DNA from 2 places in the Ruoffia sp. FAM 26254 genome. Region 2 is predicted to be linked to the other one. Evidence: predicted binding sites of a transcription regulator. Region 2 holds the regulator's gene; the other holds the start of a gene.
What was found. Region 2 encodes HrcA, which represses chaperone genes, less so after heat shock. Its sites were predicted from a motif close to TTAGCACTCNNNNNNNNNGAGTGCTAA; they were not measured.
Positions count from the first base shown of each region.

Region 1: a site for HrcA is predicted at 3,500-3,526, ahead of ACEN3Z_RS09750 (co-chaperone GroES). Genes of this name have one in related genera too.

Region 1 is NZ_JBGQQY010000048.1:5,194-16,357, forward strand. It holds gene ACEN3Z_RS09735 (pyridoxamine 5'-phosphate oxidase family protein) at 1-254, opposite strand, end outside; gene ACEN3Z_RS09740 (hypothetical protein) at 450-1,115, shown strand; gene groL (chaperonin GroEL) at 1,542-3,173, opposite strand; gene ACEN3Z_RS09750 (co-chaperone GroES) at 3,201-3,467, opposite strand; gene ACEN3Z_RS09755 (redox-sensing transcriptional repressor Rex) at 3,623-4,285, opposite strand; gene abc-f (ribosomal protection-like ABC-F family protein) at 4,604-6,574, shown strand; gene ACEN3Z_RS09765 (hypothetical protein) at 6,904-7,584, opposite strand; gene ACEN3Z_RS09770 (YrhK family protein) at 8,004-8,342, shown strand; gene tsaD (tRNA (adenosine(37)-N6)-threonylcarbamoyltransferase complex transferase subunit TsaD) at 8,537-9,559, opposite strand; gene rimI (ribosomal protein S18-alanine N-acetyltransferase) at 9,556-9,966, opposite strand; gene rimI (ribosomal protein S18-alanine N-acetyltransferase) at 9,959-10,531, opposite strand; gene tsaB (tRNA (adenosine(37)-N6)-threonylcarbamoyltransferase complex dimerization subunit type 1 TsaB) at 10,567-11,164, opposite strand, start outside.
Region 2 is NZ_JBGQQY010000061.1:1,016-11,793, forward strand. It holds gene ACEN3Z_RS10650 (formate--tetrahydrofolate ligase) at 1-1,199, opposite strand, end outside; gene lepA (translation elongation factor 4) at 1,432-3,255, opposite strand; gene dnaJ (molecular chaperone DnaJ) at 3,509-4,657, opposite strand; gene dnaK (molecular chaperone DnaK) at 4,765-6,591, opposite strand; gene grpE (nucleotide exchange factor GrpE) at 6,613-7,185, opposite strand; gene hrcA (heat-inducible transcriptional repressor HrcA) at 7,208-8,224, opposite strand; gene ACEN3Z_RS10680 (YitT family protein) at 8,355-9,227, opposite strand; gene ribF (riboflavin biosynthesis protein RibF) at 9,220-10,179, opposite strand; gene truB (tRNA pseudouridine(55) synthase TruB) at 10,197-10,778, opposite strand, start outside.

The sequences.
Region 1 (11,164 bases), on a different contig from region 2:
CGCACTTTTCCCTCGATTCGGATCACTTGAACGAGATAGCCTTCTTCAGACATTGTGGTAATAGCGATATTTGGATTGTGCTTAAGTTGTTTATAAAAATCCGTCGTGGGACTGGTCATGAAAAAGACGCCCTGCTCGTTAGCAACGCCGATATGGGCATGTCTCGCATGCGGTTTTCCGTTCTCGTCCACCGTTGCAAAGACAGCAACTTTCATATCTTTTTCCAGAATTTGCATAATATCATTTACTTCCATGTTAACACTCCTTCGCTCTTTATTTTCTTTTATTATAGCATATGGATTCGCTTTTATAAAATTATTTTATATAGGTGAAATGTAACACAAATGTGAAGAGGATATGATATTTTCAAGTGGATATTGCTTTTTATTACCGATAACTGTACATTAGATATATTAATGAATGAATATGGTCTGACCATAGGGGGAAGAATGTTGAAAAAATTAATCTTATTTAGTTCTTTATTTATACTAGGCGGGTGTGGGTACTTGGACTCAGAACCACCAGCTGGGAGAACTGAGGGCTACGTACACGAACCCGTCCAAGATGGAAATGGTAATAAAAATGAAGAAGCAGAAATACAAACAGATTCTGAATCAGCAGTTGAGACTGAAAAAGTTTCTGAAGTGGAGACGAACACTGAAGACGAGGTCAAACTTGGGATGGCAATCTTTGTGCCAGATCCCGAATTAATGGTGTACTTACCGATTGAAGTGGCCGAAGAAGAGCTAGATTATACAGAAGATGAGTTAATTTACTGGAATAACTTGGCGATTGAATACGGACTGCCAACTTACGATGGTGTCAGCGACTTTAACTTATTCGCTACTGCAGTGCAACAAGCGATAGACGCTGCACAAGAATCTGTGTATGAAGAACCTGTCTATGAGGAGCCTGTTTACGAAGAACCGGAGTCTTCATACGAAGAGCCGTCTTACGAGGAACCAGATTCTTCATATGAGGAACCTTCTTACGAAGAGCCCATTGATGAAGGTTCTCTACCAGAAGAAGAAACTCCAAGTAATGATTATTATAATTACGATTTCAGTAATAATAGTAATCGCAGCACTGTGTTTGGCAATGATGAAAGTGAATAGAGTTTAGGTGAGAACCGCTGATCTGGGAATGTTTCCTGGGTCGGCGTTTTTTTGTGTGGATTTTGGTTTGCGGGGTGTCGAGTGGTGGCACGACACTCCGTATTTTCATTTGCGGTACGTCGAGTCGGATCACGACGCTACGGAAATTTAGTTGCGGGGCGTCGTGTGGTGGCACGACACTCCGTATTTTCATTTGCGGTACGTCGAGTCGGATCACGACGCTATGGAAATTTAGTTGCGGGGCGTCGTGTGGTGACACGACACTCCGTATTTTCATTTGCGGTACGTCGAGTCGGATCACGACGCCCCGCATTTTCAAGAAAGCTCACTGAAAACTCAAAAAACCTCCCAACCTACTTCATCACTGAGATAAAGTAAGCCGGGAGGCCATTTTATATTAAATTATCTTACTTCTTAAGCTTCAGCTTACATCATGCCTGGCATTCCGCCACCCATGCCGCCTCCGCCCATTCCCATGTCTGGTGTTTCTGATGGGATGTCTGCAACAACTGCTTCGGTTGTTAATAGTAATGCGGCAACTGAGGCTGCATTTTGTAGGGCTGTACGTGTTACTTTAGTTGGGTCTACGATACCAGCGTCGATCATGTTTTCGAATTGACCTGTGGCTGCGTTGTAGCCGATACCTTTGTCTGACGTACGGATTTGTGACACAACGACTGAACCTTCTGCGCCGGCATTTTCAGCGATTTGGCGAATTGGTTCTTCAAGTGCGCGAGCAACGATTGAGATTCCTGTTGCTTCGTCGCCTTCTGCTTCAAGTGCGTTCACTGCGTCTTGAACGTTCACAAGTGCAGTTCCCCCACCTGCTACGATACCTTCAGCAACTGCGGCACGTGTTGCGTTTAATGCATCTTCGATACGTAGTTTGATTTCTTTTTGTTCTGTTTCAGTTGCAGCACCGACTTTGATGACTGCTACTCCGCCACCTAATTTAGCTAGGCGTTCTTGTAATTTTTCACGGTCGAATTCACTTGTTGTTTCTTCGATTTGTCCGCGGATTAAGCCAACGCGGTTTTCGATTTGTTCTTTAGATCCAGCACCTTCAACGATGGTTGTGCTGTCTTTTGTTACTGAAACTTTACCAGCTGTACCTAAGTGGTCTGGTGTTGCATCTTTTAACTCAAAGCCTAATTCTTCTGAAATTACTGTTGCACCAGTCAGAATCGCTAAGTCTTCTAACATTGCTTTACGACGGTCACCAAATCCTGGTGCTTTAACGGCAACCACATTTAATGTTCCGCGTAATTTATTTAATACTAGTGTTGGTAATGCTTCGCCTTCAATATCTTCTGCGATAATTAATAATGGACGGCTTGTTTGCATAACACTTTCTAATAAAGGTAGTACATCTTGGATGTTTGTAATTTTACGGTCAGTAATTAATACATATGGGTTCTCTAAGTCTGCAACCATTTTTTCATTGTCAGTTACCATGTACTGAGATAAGTAACCACGGTCAAATTGCATTCCTTCAACCACTGATAATTCTGTATCAATCGATTGTGAATCTTCAATTGTGATGACACCATCTTGGCCAACTTTTTCCATTGCGTCAGCGATTAATTCCCCTACTTTTTCATCTCCTGAAGAAACTGATGCGACTTGTGCAATCGATTCTTTTGAAGAAACGGGTTGAGATAATGATTGTAAAGCTTCAACCGCTGCACGTGTTGCCATTTCGATTCCGCGACGGATGCCAACTGGGTTTGCACCTGAAGTCACATTTTTCATACCTTCACGAGCGATTGCTTGAGTTAATAATGTTGCGGTCGTTGTCCCGTCACCGGCGATGTCGTTCGTTTTTGAAGCGACTTCCATGACTAACTGTGCACCCATATTCTCGAAGCGATCTTCCAATTCGATCTCGCGAGCGATTGTTACACCATCATTTGTAATTGTTGGTGATCCAAATTGTTGATCTAATACTACATTACGCCCTTTTGGCCCTAATGTTACTTTAACTGTATCTGCTAAGATATCAACTCCACGTAGTAGAGCTGCACGTGCATCTTCTGAAAATCTTAAATCTTTTGCCATATAATATTCTCTCCTTTAAATTCGATATTATGCTAAGACTGCTAATAAATCTTTGTGTTCAATAATCATCAATGACTCTTCGCCATGTTCAACTTCTGTTCCAGAATAATTCTTGAAGAACACTGTGTCGCCAACTTTAACGCCATCTTTTTCTTCGATCTCTGGTCCAATTGCCACAATTTCACCGTATTGTTCTTTTTCTTTGGCTGAACTTGGTAATACGAAACCACTTGCTGTCGTTTCTTCTGTTTCTGCCACTTTGATAACAACACGTTTTCCTAAAGGTTTAATCATATTATACCCTCCAAATGATTTTATTTTTATATTTAGCACTCGTTTTATTTGAGTGCTAATGGTTTAATCTTATAATAGTCTAAATTGGTCAAAAAATCAAGTCATAGAATTATCTTTTTCGAAAAAAAAGGCACACCTTTTGGCGTGCTTTACAATTATTTTTTTTCAAAATCAGAGAAATCCTCTGCATCATCCTTATTACTATCAATGAAGTAAATGAGTGTCTGTAGTTCATTCGTCAGGTCCACATTTTGAACACGAACGCTGCGCGGTACATCAAATCTAAGTGGCGTGAAGTTCATGATTCCTTTCACTCCCGCCTCGATAATTCGGTTCACTATATCCCCTGCGACGTCTTGTGGGACTGATAAAATAATAATTTCAATTTGTTGTTGTTCGATTTGCTCTTCCAATTCATCCATTGAATAAACTGGGACACCACGTTGAATTGTTCCAATTATGTCAGTATTTACATCAAACGCGGCTCCAATTCGAACATTGCTATTCTTCCGGAAATTGTAGTTAATCAGTGCATTTCCCAAATTACCTACACCAACCAGACCAACCGACGTTAAGCGATCTTGATTTAAAATACGCGAGAAAAAGTCTAATAAGTGATCTACATCGTAACCGTAACCACGTTTCCCCAATGCCCCAAAATATGAAAAGTCACGACGAATGGTCGCACTATCTACTTTTACAGCTTCACTTAATTCCGTTGAAGAAATGCGCTTTTTCCCTGCATGTTGCAAGAATCGTAAATACCTATGGTAGATGGGTAATCTCAAGGCAGTCGCTTTTGGTATTTCTTTTGCCATAAATTGCCTCCTCCTAGGTTTATCTATATCTAATTTTTAAGTCATGCTCATTATAGCACTCCTTCACAAAATTTGTCCAAATGTAACCTTCGAGGGTTTACATTTATTGTGAACTCCGAGCCTATTTAGCCTAACTTTTATATTCTAATATATTTTATAGTGAGAATAAAGCTTTTTATGTGAAATATTATGCAAAATGTACATTAATTCGAATATGGTGGTGGTTGGGTGAGGAATTTCATTTTATTATTTTATATTTTGTTAAATAGGTGTGTGTGGGCTATAATAATTAAGAGTTCAAATAGAAGGAGTCATCGAATGATTTTACTACAAGCTAATGACGTTGCGCGTCGCTTTGCTGATGTGACGCTGTATGAGAAAGTTTCATTTAATATCCAAACGAATGACCGCATTGCTCTTGTTGGGCGAAATGGTGCGGGAAAATCGACATTAATAAGTCAAATTATGAAAACAGAACCGATTTCTGCAGGGGAAATTACACGCTCACGCGATTTGCGGGTGGGTTATTTAGAGCAGCATGTATCGATTGATTCAAACCGCTCGATTTGGGAGGAGATGTTACATGTCTTCTCGGATACCTTGGCCTTGCGCGAAAAGGCGGAGGTGGCAGCTGAGCGAGTGGCTGAGTTGAGTGAGGATTGGGAATCGAAGGAATATCAAAATGCCTTAAGTGCCTATGATCAGATTCAACAACAGTTGGCAGAATCGAACGCCTATGGGGTTGAGTCGGAAATCCGGACGGTCTTACATGGCTTTCAATTTTATGAGGAAGATTACGACCGCCCTGTTGAATCGCTATCGGGTGGGCAAAAAACTAGACTCGCTTTGGCGCGTATTTTGCTAATGTCTTATGATCTTTTAATCTTGGATGAGCCGACTAACCACTTGGATATGCAGACACTCAACTGGCTCGAAGGCTACTTGCGTGGTTACCGGGGTGCGCTGTTGATTGTATCGCATGACCGTTACTTTTTAAATCGGGTGGCCAATCAAGTCCTCGAGTTGCGTAACAATACGTTGCATACGTATAAAGGGAATTATGATTTTTATTTAAAAGAGAAAGCATTGCGCATGGAACAAGAGTGGAAAGAATACCAGAAGCAACAAAATGAGATTGAGAAATTGGAAGAATTTGTTGCAAAAAATATTGTCCGAGCGTCTACGACGAAACGTGCGCAGAGTCGCCGGAAAAAATTAGAAAAAATGGACCGTATCGAAAAACCGAAGCAAGATACGAGAGCACCGCGAATTGAGTTCAGTGCAAGTCGCGACAGCGGAAACCGTGTGATTGAAACGCGCGACTTGACGATTGGTTATGAAGAGCCGATTGCTAAAACTATAAATATGGACTTGCGTCGCCAAGATGCGATTGCGATTGTAGGGCCGAATGGGGTCGGAAAGACGACTTTCTTGAAGACTATTTTACAACAAATCCCTGCGCTTTCTGGGGAAGTTATTCTCGGAAGTAATGTCGATATTGGTTACTATGACCAAAATGTGAATCAGTTGGATGGAAATCAAACAGTGTTGGAGACGCTGTGGCAAGCGCACGATACAACCGATGAATGGAAAGTGCGTTCGATTTTAGGGAGTTTCTTGTTTAGTGGCGAGACGGTTGAGAAGAAAGTGTCGATGCTGAGTGGTGGCGAAAAGGCCCGCCTGAGCTTGGCACTGCTGGCGACCGATCATGACAATACTTTGTTATTAGATGAGCCGACCAACCACTTAGACATTGATAGTAAGGAAGTTCTGGAAGAAGCGTTAATTGATTACGACGGCACGCTACTGTTCGTGTCGCACGACCGCTATTTTATTAACCGCATTGCGACCAACATTTTGGAAATATCACCTGATGGCGCGTCGCTTTATTTAGGTGATTATGATTACTATATTGAGAAAAAACGTGAGTTAGAGGAAATCGAAGCTTTACGTGAGCAAGATAGTCAGGACGAGGCCACTCCTAATAAGGAAATGTCTCAAAACCAGTTCACTTATGAAGAAACAAAAGCTTTGAAAAAGGACTTGCGGAAACTTCAAACTAAAGTCGATGAGGCAATGGCAGAAAGTGAAGCCATGGATGCCTTGATCACAAAGCTTGAAGCGGATATGTTAACGGCGAATGAAGCCAATGACCAACCTGAGTTAGCTGATTTGAATAAAAAATTGATTCAAGCAAACGAGCGTCAAACCAATGCGCTGGAAACTTGGGAAGAGGCAAGTATTGAACTTGAGGCTTTCATGGAAGAGCATCCGGGAATTGAGATTTAGATATAGCACGAGAAAAACACCAAACTTTGTGAGAAGTTTGGTGTTTTTTGTTGAGTGTTATTGGTTGCGGGGCGTCGTGAGCGTGCACGACACTACGGAAATTGGCTTGCGGAGTGTCGTGAGTATGCACGACGCTACGCATTCGGATTTGCGGGGCGTCGCGGGCATGCACGACACTACGCATTTGGATTTGCGGTACGTCGCGGGCGTGCACGACACTACGCATTCGGATTTGCGGTACGTCGCGCACGAACACGACCCCCCGCAAATCCCGAAAATACTTCTAAGGTTATATTTTCCCAGAGGTTTTTTGGTTTCATTTTATAAAATTACGGGACAACCCAGCCTTTCACAATCCCCCGCGCTTGAAGTTGAGCAGCGGTTACGCCTGCCTTATCGGCCATATGATTTTCCGCTTGGCTTGGGACAATATACTCATCAAGCAGGACTCGCGATTTTTCCACAAATCCGAGCTCAATGAAGCGCGGATCTGCTACTTGATATTGTGTCCCGATTCGCACAGCCTGGTTAACTTCATCGGAGAATCGCACCCAGGCCTGACTCACAACATATTCGCTCCCGCCAATTCGAAAGACGTACCCGCCTTGTTGCGTCGCTCCTAAATATTCAACCGGCTCGCTGACAAACATTTTCTCGTAAAAACCAACCGCTTCAAATCCTTCATCAAAATACCCATCCCGGTAAGCCTTCATTTCCATAGCTTGGTACGGCATATCGATCATGAAAAATGTTCGTTTGAAGTTGCGAATTGCGGCAGACTCTTTACTCGCTTGCTCAATTAAATCACCGTATTGAGAATATCCCCGAACAACTCCTACCCCAAATATTGTGAAAGCGATAAGGGTTAGAATGAGTATTATTTTTGGGATTAATAAATTAACATAATACAGACAGGAAACTAGTAAAATAGAGAGAATAATTACGACTAATAAACCCCAAGCAAAATATCCATAATAAAATTGCTCCATCGCTATCCATTGTTCGTACATATTAGCCCCCTCTTGAATTTAGTTACTTTATTTTAATACATTCTGGATAAAAAATCTATTGGAACATGCGATTGGCTAGTGGGTTTGGGCGTCGCGGATCGGCGCGATAAACCGTAAACATGGATACGGAGTGTCGTGAGTCAGCACGATACTACGGAAATTGGCTTGTGGAGTGTCGTGAGCGTGCACGACACTCCGCATTTGAGTTTGCGGTACGTCGCGAGCTTGCACGACACTCCGCATTTGAGTTTGTGGTACGTCGTGAGCGTGCGCGACACTCCGTATTCGGATTTGCGGTTCATGATGAATAGAAGTTGTTCATCTAAAGCAACCGCCTATCCATACACCCTTTCAATCGCAATCTCAATTTCGAATATGTATAATGAATGTACCCACGGTCAACTAAAGGAGGAACTACCGTGCCTGAAATCAAACATAAGGAACGCGAGCCACACCTTGATAAAGAAGAAGACGTTATCATCAAGTCAGAACGCTTTCGAATTTATTTTCAAAATTACTATACAATTATTTCTTTAGTCAATGATATTCTTACCGGTGGCCTATATTTTATAGGGAGTATTTCAAATATTCTAGGAGCACCCGTTATAATCGGAAATATCGCATACTTGGTAGGGGGATTTTTTCTACTTATGCGTCCCATTTTGAAAATTTTCCGAAATGTATTTATCTATAATGAAGAAAAGTACCAACGTGAGGTTATCGATGTGGAAATAGAAAATGAAGATCAGTCCGAATAACTCGATGATATTTATCCACAGTTCAACATATACAACTAAGTTTATCGCTTTTTCCGGCATGCGGAGTGTCGTGATAAGGCGCGACACTCCGTATTCGGATTTGCGGTACGTCGCGACGCCTCTCGACGCCCCGCATGCTACAAAAAAGCCTCTGAGGTTTATTTCCTCAGAGGCCTGTCCCATTCTTATTTTCCCTACTCACCTAACATCAAACCAGGGATCGCATTGATATCTAATTCACTGAAGTCTTTGTCTGCATACATATGATGTGCGCTGGCTCCGATCATCGCTGCATTATCTCCGCACAATTTTAAGGGTGGGATAATTAATTCTACATTTGGAAATTCAGTGGCTAGGCGCGTTGACAACTCCCCGCGCAGTCCGGAGTTGGCTGCGACTCCACCGGCTAAGATAAATTGGCGCACTTCTGGATATTCGCGCAAAGCTTTGCTTGCTTTTTCTACCAGCACTTCTACGGCTGCCGTTTGGAAGCTCGCGGCCAAATCTTCAGGTACAATCTCGTCGCCACGCTGTTTAGCGTTGTGCACGGTGTTCATTACGGCACTTTTCATGCCGGAAAAGCTGAAGTCGAAATTGTCCTCATGCATCATCGCACGCGGAATTGCGTATGCTTCAGGATTTCCTTTGCCGGCTAACTCGTCTAAATATTTTCCAGCGGGGTAAGGCAAGTCTAGAATCCGTCCCACTTTGTCGTACGCTTCACCAACGGCGTCATCTTGCGTTTCACCAATAATTTCAAATGAAAATTCTTCTTTCATATAAACGAGTTCAGTATGTCCACCACTGACAATCAGCGCCATTAATGGAAACTTCAACGGTTTGACCAATTGACTGGCGTAAATGTGACCAGCTAAATGGTTGACTGCCAGCAATGGTTTGTTGTGCACCATTGCTAAAGTTTTTCCAGCTGTCACCCCTACTAATAAAGCGCCCACGAGTCCAGGTCCTTGCGTAACTGCGACCGCGTCCATGTCAGCGACGCCGTGGCCACTCTCCTCTAAAGCCATATCAATCACTTGGGTAATTTGCTCCACATGGTGACGGCTCGCCACTTCGGGCACGACTCCACCAAATCGCATGTGACTTTTTATTTGTGATGCGACGATATTTGATAAGATTTCTCGTCCGTCTTGAACGACCGCCACACTTGTCTCGTCACAACTTGTTTCAATAGCTAATATTAATGATTCACTCACTCGATCTCCTCCTTTCGCCAAACCATATTGACCGCATCGTCCTGCGGATTTGAATAATAATTCTCTCTTACCGACACCAGCTCAAACCCCACACTTTGGTACAATTTTATCGCCACTTGGTGTTGGCTTCGCACCTCTAGAAAGGCACTGTCAACGTCTTTTAAAGCCCTTTTCAATAAACTATTTCCTAAACGGCGCCCGCGAAATCGCGGATGCATGTACACGCGCAGGACTTCGAGTTCGCCGAACAACACTTGCCCAGCAACGTAACCTTGAATCGTGTTCCCGTCGCACAAAAACCAGTAGCGCATGAAGCGGTTTGTTAACTCACTTTCGAACTGTTCTGGGGTCCATCCAAAGTCATGTAAACTTTCCATAATAAAATTGCGCTCAATTTGTTTAAGCATTAGGCATCTCCCGTTTTAATAAAAAGGCTGTTTCTTTGTTGTCTGAATAATAATTTTCCTTGATGCCATGCTTCTTAAAATCTTGTCCGTAATATAAACTTTGCGCAATCGTGTTAGATTCGCGCACTTCGAGCGTAATTATTGGCACTTCTTCGATTTCAGCTAAGCGAATCCACAAGTCGAGTAATTTTGAGCCGAGTCTTTGGTTTTGATATTTTTCCCGGACTAATAAATGACTGATGTGCGCACCCTTTGCAAGAAACCGCCCTGAAATCATGGCTACGACCTCTTTATTGGTCGTATCTTCCACTAAAATATAGACGCAATACGGATTTCTTAACCAATCGTGTTCAAAATCTTGTTGAGTCCAGGCGTGGAAGCCTTTGTAGGCATCATTTTCCAATTCTATAAAAAGCGGTACGTCCTCAGCTTTCGCAAGTCGTATGCTAAAAGACTGGTCCGAACGGCTCCATAGAGGCTCTTCATCAATAATTGGCCTAATTCGGTCCATGATAATATGATTCACTTGCCTCGCATTTTGAATGCGTCTAATAAATTCTTGCATCACACTTACCTGCAACTTTCTATCAAAAAATTTAATCATTTAAAATCAATAAGTTCGTCTGGATTGAGAGTATCGCTGTCCGATTTCTCCGCCCACTCTTGTTCCGCCAAAGTCGCGTGTGCATAATTAGGTGCTAATAAGGTTGGCTCCTCAATTTGCGTCCAAGGGACTTTTCCAAAAGCGTGCACTGTATGTGGATAAGCGTTCCAGTCGTCGATAACTATGAGTTTAGTCGTCGGCAACTGACGGGTTGCCATTTCCACAAATTCATCAATGTCGGTCCCGATTAATGTTAGCTCACTGTTTGGGTTTATGTGTTTTTTAATTTTCGCTAAAAATTCTTCGAATTTTATATGTTGATCGTACTCAACGGCTTGTAAAACAGCTTGGTTATCATATTGATACAAAGCGGTATAAGCCGTCTGGCGCCGGGCATCCATAATTGGTAGGACAAAATCGGTCTGTTTTGAAGCCGATCCAGCCATTAAAGCCAGCGAGGAAACGCTATATAGAGGCAATTTCGTCGCGTTCGCCCATACTTTTGCGAAGGTCACACCGATGCGCAGTCCCGTGTATGAGCCCGGCCCGTTTCCGACAATAATTGCGTCAATATCACTCATTTTCCAATCGACT
Region 2 (10,778 bases):
TGGCAAGCATCCAATATAACTTGAACTTCTGCATCTGTGTCGGTGAAAAAGTGATTAATTCCGACGACTGTATTTAGATTAAAGACATCTTTCATTGTTTGAATATGATGTTTTAAGTTCACTAGTCCTTTTTTTACTGCGATGACATTTTCCTCATTCAGATGCTGTTTTAATACACCGCCATGCATTTTCAGAGCCTTAACAGTTGCTACAACAACGACTGCATCAGGTGCAAGCTCCGCTGTACGGCATTTGATATCAATGAATTTCTCGCCACCAAGATCTGCACCAAAACCGGCTTCAGTTACAGCATAATCTCCATAATGTAAAGCGTGTTTTGTTGCTAATATACTATTACAACCATGAGCTATATTAGCAAAAGGTCCACCATGAATAAACGCTGGGGTATTCTCTAGTGTTTGAACTAAATTTGGTTTAAAGGCATCGACTAATAACGCCGTAACTGCTCCAGAACCTTTTAAGTCATCGACAGTTACAGGTAGGTTATCATGAGTATAAGCCACAATGATTCGGCTGATTCTCTCTTTCAAATCTATTAAATCTTCAGATAAACAAAAGATGGCCATAATCTCTGAAGCCACTGTTATATCATAGCCATCTTCTCGTGGAACCCCATTAGTTGAGCCATTTAATCCATTAACTATATGACGGAGTTGACGATCATTCATATCTACGACACGTTTCCAAGGAATCTTTCTCGTATCAATATTCAAAGAGTTTCCATGATGAATATGATTATCTAATAATGCAGAGATTAAGTTATGTGCTGAAGAAATTGCATGGAAATCACCTGTAAAATGCAGATTAATATCTTCCATCGGAACTACCTGCGCGTAACCGCCTCCTGCTGCCCCACCTTTCATCCCAAAGACAGGTCCTAGGGAAGGTTCTCTTAGTGCCAGGACTGATTTCTTACCGATCTGAGCTAGACCATCAGCTAAGCCTACAGACATAGTTGTCTTCCCTTCACCTGCAGGTGTTGGCGATATAGCTGTAACCAAAACGAGTTTTCCTTTATTTTTTTCAAATTCTTCTTTATTCATATTCACATCAATTTTGGCTTTATAATGTCCATAAGGTATAAACTCTTTCTTGGATATACCTAATTTTTTGGCAATTTCATTTATTGGTTTTTTATCAGATTGCTTTGCGATATCTATATCTGTTAATTGACTCAAATAATCACTCCTAAATTCGTAGTTTTAATTAGTTTAGTATATCATAGAAAAACGTTATCAATTGCTTATAACCAATGAACTTATACTAATTATACTCAATCATTCGTTTATTCAATATAAAATAATAGTTTCTTAAATTATCATTTTATATTGAACGCTAGTTTAATCCTTATTCACGCAATTTGGGCAAAAAAATAGACAACCCGTTAAGGAAGTCTACTTTAAAAATATATTAATCTTCGTCCATAGAAAGTACTGCCATGAAAGCTTCTTGTGGTATTTCCACACTACCGACAGACTTCATACGTTTCTTACCTTCTTTTTGTTTCTCTAATAGTTTTTTACGACGAGAAACGTCTCCACCATATAATTTGGCAGTTACATCTTTACGGTAAGCTTTAATTGTCGTACGCGCAATAACCTTATTACCAATAGTCGCTTGTACCGGAATTTCAAACATCTGACGAGGTATGATTTCCTTCAATTTACTTGCTAACTCTTTTCCACGGTTGAAAGCAAAGTCACGGTGAACAATCGTACTAAAGGCATCAATAATTTCTCCATTAAGAAGAATATCAAGCTTCACTAAGTTTGATTGTTTGTAACCAATCACTTCATATTCTAACGACGCATAACCTTTAGTATTTGATTTTAATTTATCAAAGAAATCAAAGATGATTTCAGCCATTGGCATTTCGTATACAACGTTAACACGATACTCATCAAGATAATCCATTGTTAGGAAGTTACCACGTTTACGTTCACAAAGATCCATTACCGCTCCAACATAATCATTTGGTACCATGATCGTTGATTTAACGTAAGGTTCTAAGATTTTATCAACTTCTGTGTTATCTGGCATCATAGATGGGTTATCCACGATGATTGTCTCACCGTCTGTTTTGACCACTTCATAGATTACTGAAGGTGCAGTCATAATCAAATCTAAGCCAAATTCACGTTCTAAACGTTCTTGAATTACATCCATATGTAATAAGCCTAGGAACCCTGTTCTGTAACCAAAACCTAACGCTTGAGACGTTTCAGGTTCAAATTGCAGTGCCGCATCGTTTAATTGTAATCTTTCAAGCGATTCTCTTAAATCATTATAGTCACTTGAATCAACTGGATATAAACCAGCATAAACCATTGGATTTAATTTACGGTATCCTGGCAATGCTTCTTCCGTTGGATTGTTAGCTAATGTGATGGTATCACCAACACGGGTATCTTGAATTGTTTTGATGTTCGCTGTGACATAACCAACATCCCCGGCCATTAAGAAATCACGTTGAATTGGTGATGGTGAGAATATTCCTACTTCAACAACTTCGAATTCTTTCCCATTGCTCATTAATTTCATGCGCTCACCGGGGCGTATAACACCTTCCATGACACGAATGTTTAAAACAACACCACGGTAACTGTCATAGGCCGAATCGAAGATTAATGCTTTAAGCGGTGCATCCACATCACCTTGTGGTTCTGGAACTTTCTCAACAATTTGTTCTAAAATATCTTCAATACCAATTCCAGATTTTGCACTTGCGTGAACTGCTTCAGATGCATCAATACCAATAATATCTTCAATTTCAAGTTGAACACGTTCGGGATCTGCTGCAGGTAAATCAATTTTATTAATTACAGGTAAAATTTCTAAATCATTGTCTAAGGCTAGGTAAACATTCGCCAATGTTTGAGCTTCTATCCCTTGAGCTGCATCGACAACTAATAAAGCACCCTCACAGGCTGCTAATGAACGAGAAACTTCATATGTAAAATCGACGTGACCAGGTGTATCAATTAAATGGAAGATATAATCTTCGCCATCTTTTGCTTTATATGTTAATTCAATCGCATTTAATTTGATTGTTATTCCACGCTCACGCTCAAGATCCATTGAATCCAATAATTGAGCTTGCATATCACGGTCAGCCACAGAATGGGTCTGTTGTAAAATACGGTCTGCTAAAGTCGATTTACCGTGGTCAATATGGGCAACAATCGAGAAATTTCTTATTCTTTTTTTTCTTTCTCTCATTTCATTTATATTCATAAATCCTTCACTTCCTTTATAGCCAAATGGCTTACCTACAAAAATACTCACACTTAATCATACCAAAAAACATTGAATATTGATAGGCTCCAGCTCTCTTTTTTTAATTAATTATCTAATCATAAAAATACAATTTAAAAGAGAAGTAAATCTTGTAATAGATATTCATTAATCTAAAATTAGTAAAAAAAAAAGGAGACAATTCAGGCACAATAACTAGCCTGAGTCGCCTCCTAATAATACTTACATTAAATTACTTATCGAACATGTCGCGCATTTTGTCAAAAAATCCACCTTCATTATTCGCACGAACCGCTTGACCAGATTCTTCAGCTAATCTTTGGAATAATTCGCGTTCTTTTTCTGACAATTTTGTAGGTGTTTTAACTGTCACTTTAACGTGTTGATCTCCCGTGAAGTTACCTCTTAGACTAGGTGCACCCTTACCTTTAAGTCGGAAACTTGTACCTGTTTGTGTACCACCAGGTACTTTTAATTTCACTTTTCCGTGAACAGTCGGTACAGTAATTTCATCACCTAAGGCAGCTTGAACGAATGAAATTGGTAATTCATAATAAATTTCAGTTCCGTCACGTTCATATTCCTCACTTGGTTGTACTCTAAAGACTACGTAAAGGTCTCCATAAGGTCCACCATTTTGACCAGCTTCTCCTTGTCCTGATAAACGAATTTGTTGGTCAGTTTCTACTCCGGCTGGAACAGTTACTTTAACTGAATGCTCTTTAGCTTCAATTCCTGCACCATGACACGTTTGACATTTCTCTTTAATTTCTTGGCCAGTTCCTGAACAAACATCACAAGCTCTTTGAGTCATAACACGACCAAATGGTGTGTTTTGCTCTACTTGAACAGCTCCAGATCCATGACATTTAGAACATGTTACTGGACTTGTTCCTGGTTTAGCACCTGAACCATGACACGTATGACATTCTTCATTACGGTTGTATTTAATTGTTGTTTCTTTTCCGAAGATTGCTTCTTCAAAAGTTAATGTCACACGGTATTGTAAGTCGCTTCCACGTGTTGGTGCGTTTGGACTTTGACGCGAAGCACCTGAGCCTCCGAAGAATTGTTCGAAGATATCTTCAAAGCCAAATCCTGCGCCACCATAACTTCCACCACCGAAGCCACCGCCAAATCCGCCACCAAAGTTCGGATCATTAGCCGCATGTCCATACTGATCATAAGCAGCACGTTTTTGCGAATCACTTAGTACTTCATATGCTTCAGAAACTTCTTTAAATTTAACTTCTGCGCCTTCATCTTTGTTAATATCTGGGTGATATTTTTTTGATAATTTACGATAGGCTTTCTTTATCTCTGCATCGGATGCATCTCGAGATACGCCAAGCACTTCATAATAATCACGCTTCTCTGCCATAAACTACCTCCTTCTAGAAATAATCATAAGTCTGTTTATATAAAAAGCCAAGGGTATTGATGCCCTCGGCTAAAAATTAACATCATAATGTAATCATTTTATAAAAATTACTCTTCGTCGTCAACTTCCTCATACTCAGCATCTACAACACTGTCATCTTCAGCTGTTTCACCAGAAGCATCTGCTTGAGCTTGTTGTTCAGCAGCTGCTTGTTCATACAGTTTAACGGTCAAGTTTTGAACAACTTCATTTAAAGCGTCGCGTTTTTCTTTCATAGCTTCTAAATCGTTCTCGTCGATTGCTGCTTGTAACTCATCACGAGCTGCTTCTGCTTGTTTAACTTCTTCTTCTGATACTTTATCTTTCAAGTCTTCTAACGTTTTGTTAGTTGTAAAGATTAATTGATCTACTTCGTTACGTAAATCTGCTTCTTCACGACGTTGTTTATCTAATTCAGCATTCGCTTCTGCATCTTTAACCATTTGATCAATTTCTTCATCTGTAAGACCTGATGATGATTTGATTGTAATTGTTTGTTCTTTTTGAGTTCCTAAGTCTTTAGCACTTACGTTAACGATACCGTTTTTATCAATATCGAATGAAACTTCAATTTGTGGAACACCACGTGGTGCTGCAGGAATATCTGTTAATTGGAATCTACCTAAAGTTTTGTTGTCTTGAGCCATTTCACGCTCACCTTGTAATACATGTACATCTACTGCTGGTTGGTTATCCGCTGCTGTAGAGAATACTTGTGATTTACTTGTAGGAATCGTTGTATTACGGTCGATTAATTTAGTGAAGATTCCACCCATTGTTTCGATACCTAATGATAATGGTGTTACGTCAAGTAAGACAATATCTTTAACATCACCAGAGATAACTCCACCTTGGATAGCAGCACCCATCGCTACTACTTCATCAGGGTTTACTGATTTATTTGGTTCTTTACCAGTTTCTTTACGTACTGCTTCAACTACTGCTGGAATACGAGTTGATCCACCAACTAAGATAACTTGGTCGATTTCGTTTTTGTCAACGCCAGCATCTTTTAATGCTTGTCGAACAGGGTTTTTAGTACGTTCTACTAATTCGTGTGTTAATTCGTCGAATTTAGCGCGACTTAAAGAAGTTTCTAAGTGTAACGGACCAGCATCTGATGCTGTGATGAATGGTAAGCTAATTTGTGTAGATGTTACACCTGATAAATCTTTTTTAGCTTTTTCAGCTGCGTCTTTAAGACGTTGTGCTGCCATTTTATCTTTAGTTAAGTCAATGCCGTTTTCTTTTTTGAATTCAGCTGCTAAGTATTCGATAATTTTGTCGTCAAAGTCATCTCCACCTAGGCTATTATCACCTGAAGTTGAAAGAACATCAAAGACTCCGTCTCCTAATTCAAGGATTGAAACGTCGAATGTTCCTCCCCCTAAGTCGAATACTAAGATTTTTTCTTCGCTATCAGTTTTATCTAATCCATATGCTAAAGCAGCTGCAGTTGGCTCGTTAACGATACGTTCAACTTCTAAACCAGCGATTTTACCAGCATCTTTAGTTGCTTGACGTTGTGAGTCGTTGAAGTATGCAGGTACTGTAATAACTGCTTTATCAACCTTTTCACCTAAGTAGTCTTCTGCATAACTTTTAATGTATTGTAATGTCATCGCAGAGATTTCTTGAGGAGTATATTCTTTATCTCCCATAGTTACTTTATAATTGTCACCCATGTGACGTTTAATTGAACTTACTGTATCTGGGTTTGTTACTGCTTGACGTTTAGCAACTTCCCCTACTTGAATTTCATCATTTTTTAAAGCTACAACAGATGGTGTTGTACGGTTACCTTCTGGATTTGGAATAATTTTAGCTTCTCCACCTTCAAGAACCGCTACAGCAGAGTTTGTTGTACCTAAGTCAATACCAATAATTTTAGCCATATTACATTTCTCCTTTTAATTTTATTCTGATACGATAACCATTGCCGGTCTAATGACACGATTATCAATTCGATATCCTTTTTGTAACACTTGAATCACATGATTACTTTCTTGTCCTTCTCCCGCAGGCATGACACTTACTGCTTGGTGGAAGCTTGGATCAAATTCTTCATTCAATGGATCAATTGTTTCAATTTTTTCTTTTTCAAACGCATTTTTGAATTGGTTATGAACCATTTCAACACCTTTTTTAAGTACTTCGCCATCTTCCGATGTCGTTTCCGTTTGTAGAGCTCTTTCTAAGTTATCAATAACTTCTAAGAGTGATGACGCTAAGTTTTGCGATCTAAATTTTGCTGCTTCAGATCTTTCTCTTGAATTAATACGACGCATATTAGCTATCTCAGCTTGTAGGCGTAATATCTTGTCATCTAGTTCTTCGTTTTCTTGTTTTAATTTATCTAATTCTGATACCTCTTGAGTTTCTTCTTCAGAAACTTCGGGTGTATCAGACGTTGTCTCTTCTGATGTCTCTGGTTCGATAATTTCTACAGACTCATCAACAACATTGTTATTTTTTTCGTTATCTGTCAATTGACACCCTCCTTCATTTATATTATTGAATCGATAATTTGTTAATCATCACTTCTAATAACGCAATTACTTTTTCATAGGACATTGTTGTAGGTCCAAGTAATCCTAATATTATTTTTTGGTTTTCATTGACAAACGATCCAGTAAGAAGATTAATATTCGCTAAGCTATCAGCTAAAAACTCATAACCAAACAAAATATTAATACCTTCTTCTTGTTCTTCAAGTAAATGATGCATTTCCCTTGAACCATCAATGAGTTCAAAGAGATTTTTCAATGCTTCTCTACTTGTTTGTCCATCGATTAAATCAAAGAGATTACTTTTCCCACTAATGTAATAGCGGTGTCCTTTTATGTGGTGCATTGATTTTTCAATCAACGGAGAGAAATCTAATTGATATCCTGTTAAACGTTGAGTTAATAAAGGTATTCCTAACTTCATTCTTTGATAGGCATCTTCAAGTACAACCCCTTTGAGTTCATCATTTATCATCTCAACTAACTTTGTAATATCATCTTTTGAAAGTGATACTTTTAATTCAATTTGCTCGCTTTCTATATTCCCCTTATCTGTCATAAGGATAGAAATATAACGCGTCCGATCAATTGGTACTAATTTAAATTCTTCGAAATAATGCGATTCTTTATTTTGCCCTAGTACCACTGCTGTAAAACCAGTCAATGAAACTAATATATCTGCACAAAGTTGTGTTAATTGTAACGGACTATAATGTTTCGCTTGAGTCAACTCTTCAAAATTAGCGTCATCATCAAGAAATGGTAATTCTTTGTCCTCCTGATGAATAATCCCATCAATATAATAACGATAACCATCAATAGATGGTATACGGCCACTAGAAGTATGTGGCTTCATTAGCAAGCCTTGCTGTTCTAACACGACCATATCATTACGTATTGTTGCAGGACTCACTTTTAAGTAACTCTCTCGAAGTAAAGTTTTTGAGCCAATGGGTTCTTCAAATTGTCTATAAAGTTGTATGATTAAATTAAGAACTTCTTGTTGCCTTGGTGTCAACATTTTCTCACCCCACTTATTAGCACTTAAGTTATCTGAGTGCTAACTGTTATTATAATACATCCTCCTAGGATAATTGTCAAGGGTTTTACAGAAATTAATCAAAAAAAATAGCACTCTTATATTAAGAGTGCTAGATTACTTCATTTTCTTCTATATTATGTGATTGGTCACGGTTAAACGTGAAGCCTTCACCTAGAACTTGCTGAATTCCCGTCACTGTTACAAAGGCATTTGAATCAATCTCATTTATGATTCTTTGGACTTTAATTAACTGAATTCGATTAATAACGACATATAGTACTTCTTTTTCAGCTTTAGAATAATATCCGTAACCTTTTAGTACTGTAATCCCACGGTCAACTCGCTTCATAATTTCTTCAGCAATTTCATCATGTTTATTTGATACAACCATGATCGCTTTCTTAGGATTATACCCCTCCATGACGAAGTTTAAAATCTTACTTGTAATATATAATGATATTAAAGTCAGTAAGCCTTTTTCTAAACCGATGACAATTGTTAGTGGAATGACAATCAAAACGTCAAGAATCAACAAAGCAATAGAAACTTGCAAGCCCAAATATTTATTAATGATTAAGGCAATAATATCAACGCCTGCTGTCGTCCCGTGTCCTAAAATAACAATTCCGATTCCCAATCCAATTAAAAATCCACTGGCTAATGGTCCTAATAATGAATTCGTTGGAATAAAACTAGGTAGGAATACGAATTCTAAGAATAATGACATGGATATAATTGCGACAATCGTATAAAAGATTGTCTCCTTTTCGAGAAACCTCCAACCGATCAACATAATAACCGCATTGATTATAAAGTTACTCAATGCAGGACTAATGTCAAATATATAGAACAATAAGAGTGTGATACCCGTTACGCCACCTTCACCAAGTTGGTTTGGAATGACTATTGAATTAACGGCGATTGAAAAGATAAATGTCCCGATTAACACAAGGGCTAGGTTTTTGATCACTGTTTTATACATCTCGACCACCACCTAGATTTTTGAAATAAAGACGGGTGTTATCTTCATCAATTTTCAATTGGTCGATCAATTCATCGACACTATTAAATTTATATTCTCCACGTAAATAATGATGCCATCTAACTCTGACTTTATCACCATAAATCATTTGATTAAAATCTAAAATGTAAACTTCGCACGTTAAATCATGATTATCGTAGAACGTAATATTATGACCAATAGATGCGCTACCTAGATGCCAAGTATCGCCTATCTTAATTTCAACGGCATAAACGCCTATTCCAGGAAGCAGTTGCGGATGTGGGACTTTGATATTAGCTGTTGGATATCCTAATGTACGTCCTACTTTTTCACCATGAATAACTGTACCGTATATTTCATAAATATAGCCCAAATCCTGGTTGGCTTGCTCCATATCGCCTTGGTAAACGAGTTCTTTAATTCGAGTCGTTGCTACTTTGGAAAAGTGTGATGCTAATTCCTCAACTTCAATGACATCAAAGCGCTCAGCAGCATGAATGGGTAAAGTTTGCATATTCGCGATGTCTTTTTTTCCATAAGTATAATCAAAACCTGCCACCGCAACTTCGGTATGCAAATCGACTAAGTACTTTTCAACGAATTCTTGCGGCGTTTGAGTACCAAAAGCGAATGTATATTCAACAATGTATAAAATTTCCACTTCAAATTCTTCCATTAGTTCCGCTTTTCGCTTATTCGTTGTTAAGTAATGAAATGAATCTAAATTAAGATCTTCATAAACTATTCTAGGATGTTGATTAAACGTCATTAGAGCTAGTTTAATTCCTCTTTTTTCTGCTTCTTCTCTTGCTCTTTTTATTACTTTTTGATGACCTAAATGAACGCCATCAAAAAATCCTAAAGTCATGACTACAGGTTCATTTGATATTTCTTTTGAATCGTAAGGATGACTTAAGTGTACTATCTTCATTTAGAATCTCCTTTCATTTAAACGAACATTTTGTATGGTTTTATATATAGTTCTTTTTCTGGATGCTGACGATAAAGCGCGATAATTTTATCATTATAATAGAAAGCGATTGGCTCTTGAAAATCCTGCTCAAAATCGCTTTTCAAGAGTACTTGTCCATTTTTTACCTTGTCATATAATTCATCGTCTAAATCAGTTTTGGGAACATGCTTCAATGCTGTCTCAATTGTAGCCACTTTATCATTGATTTCTTCATTATCTATTAACGTTTGTATTTCTTCAAGTGTATAGCTCTCAAAATCTGAAAAACCACTTGTTTCTAATCTTGTTAATTTCGACATATGTGCAGGATATCCCAACTTCTTCCCTAAATCGACAGCTAAAGTTCTAACGTAAGTTCCTTTGCCGCAATCTACTTTGAATTTCCATGATTGAGTACCACTTTCTTGATTATACACGGGTTGACCATCGCGTTCAAACGAATGGATGATCGTATTTCGGATTGGGCGTTCCACCTCTAAGCCTTCTCGAGCATACTCATATAATCTTCGACCATTCACTTTCACTGCTGAATACATCGGTGGTATTTGTTCAATGAC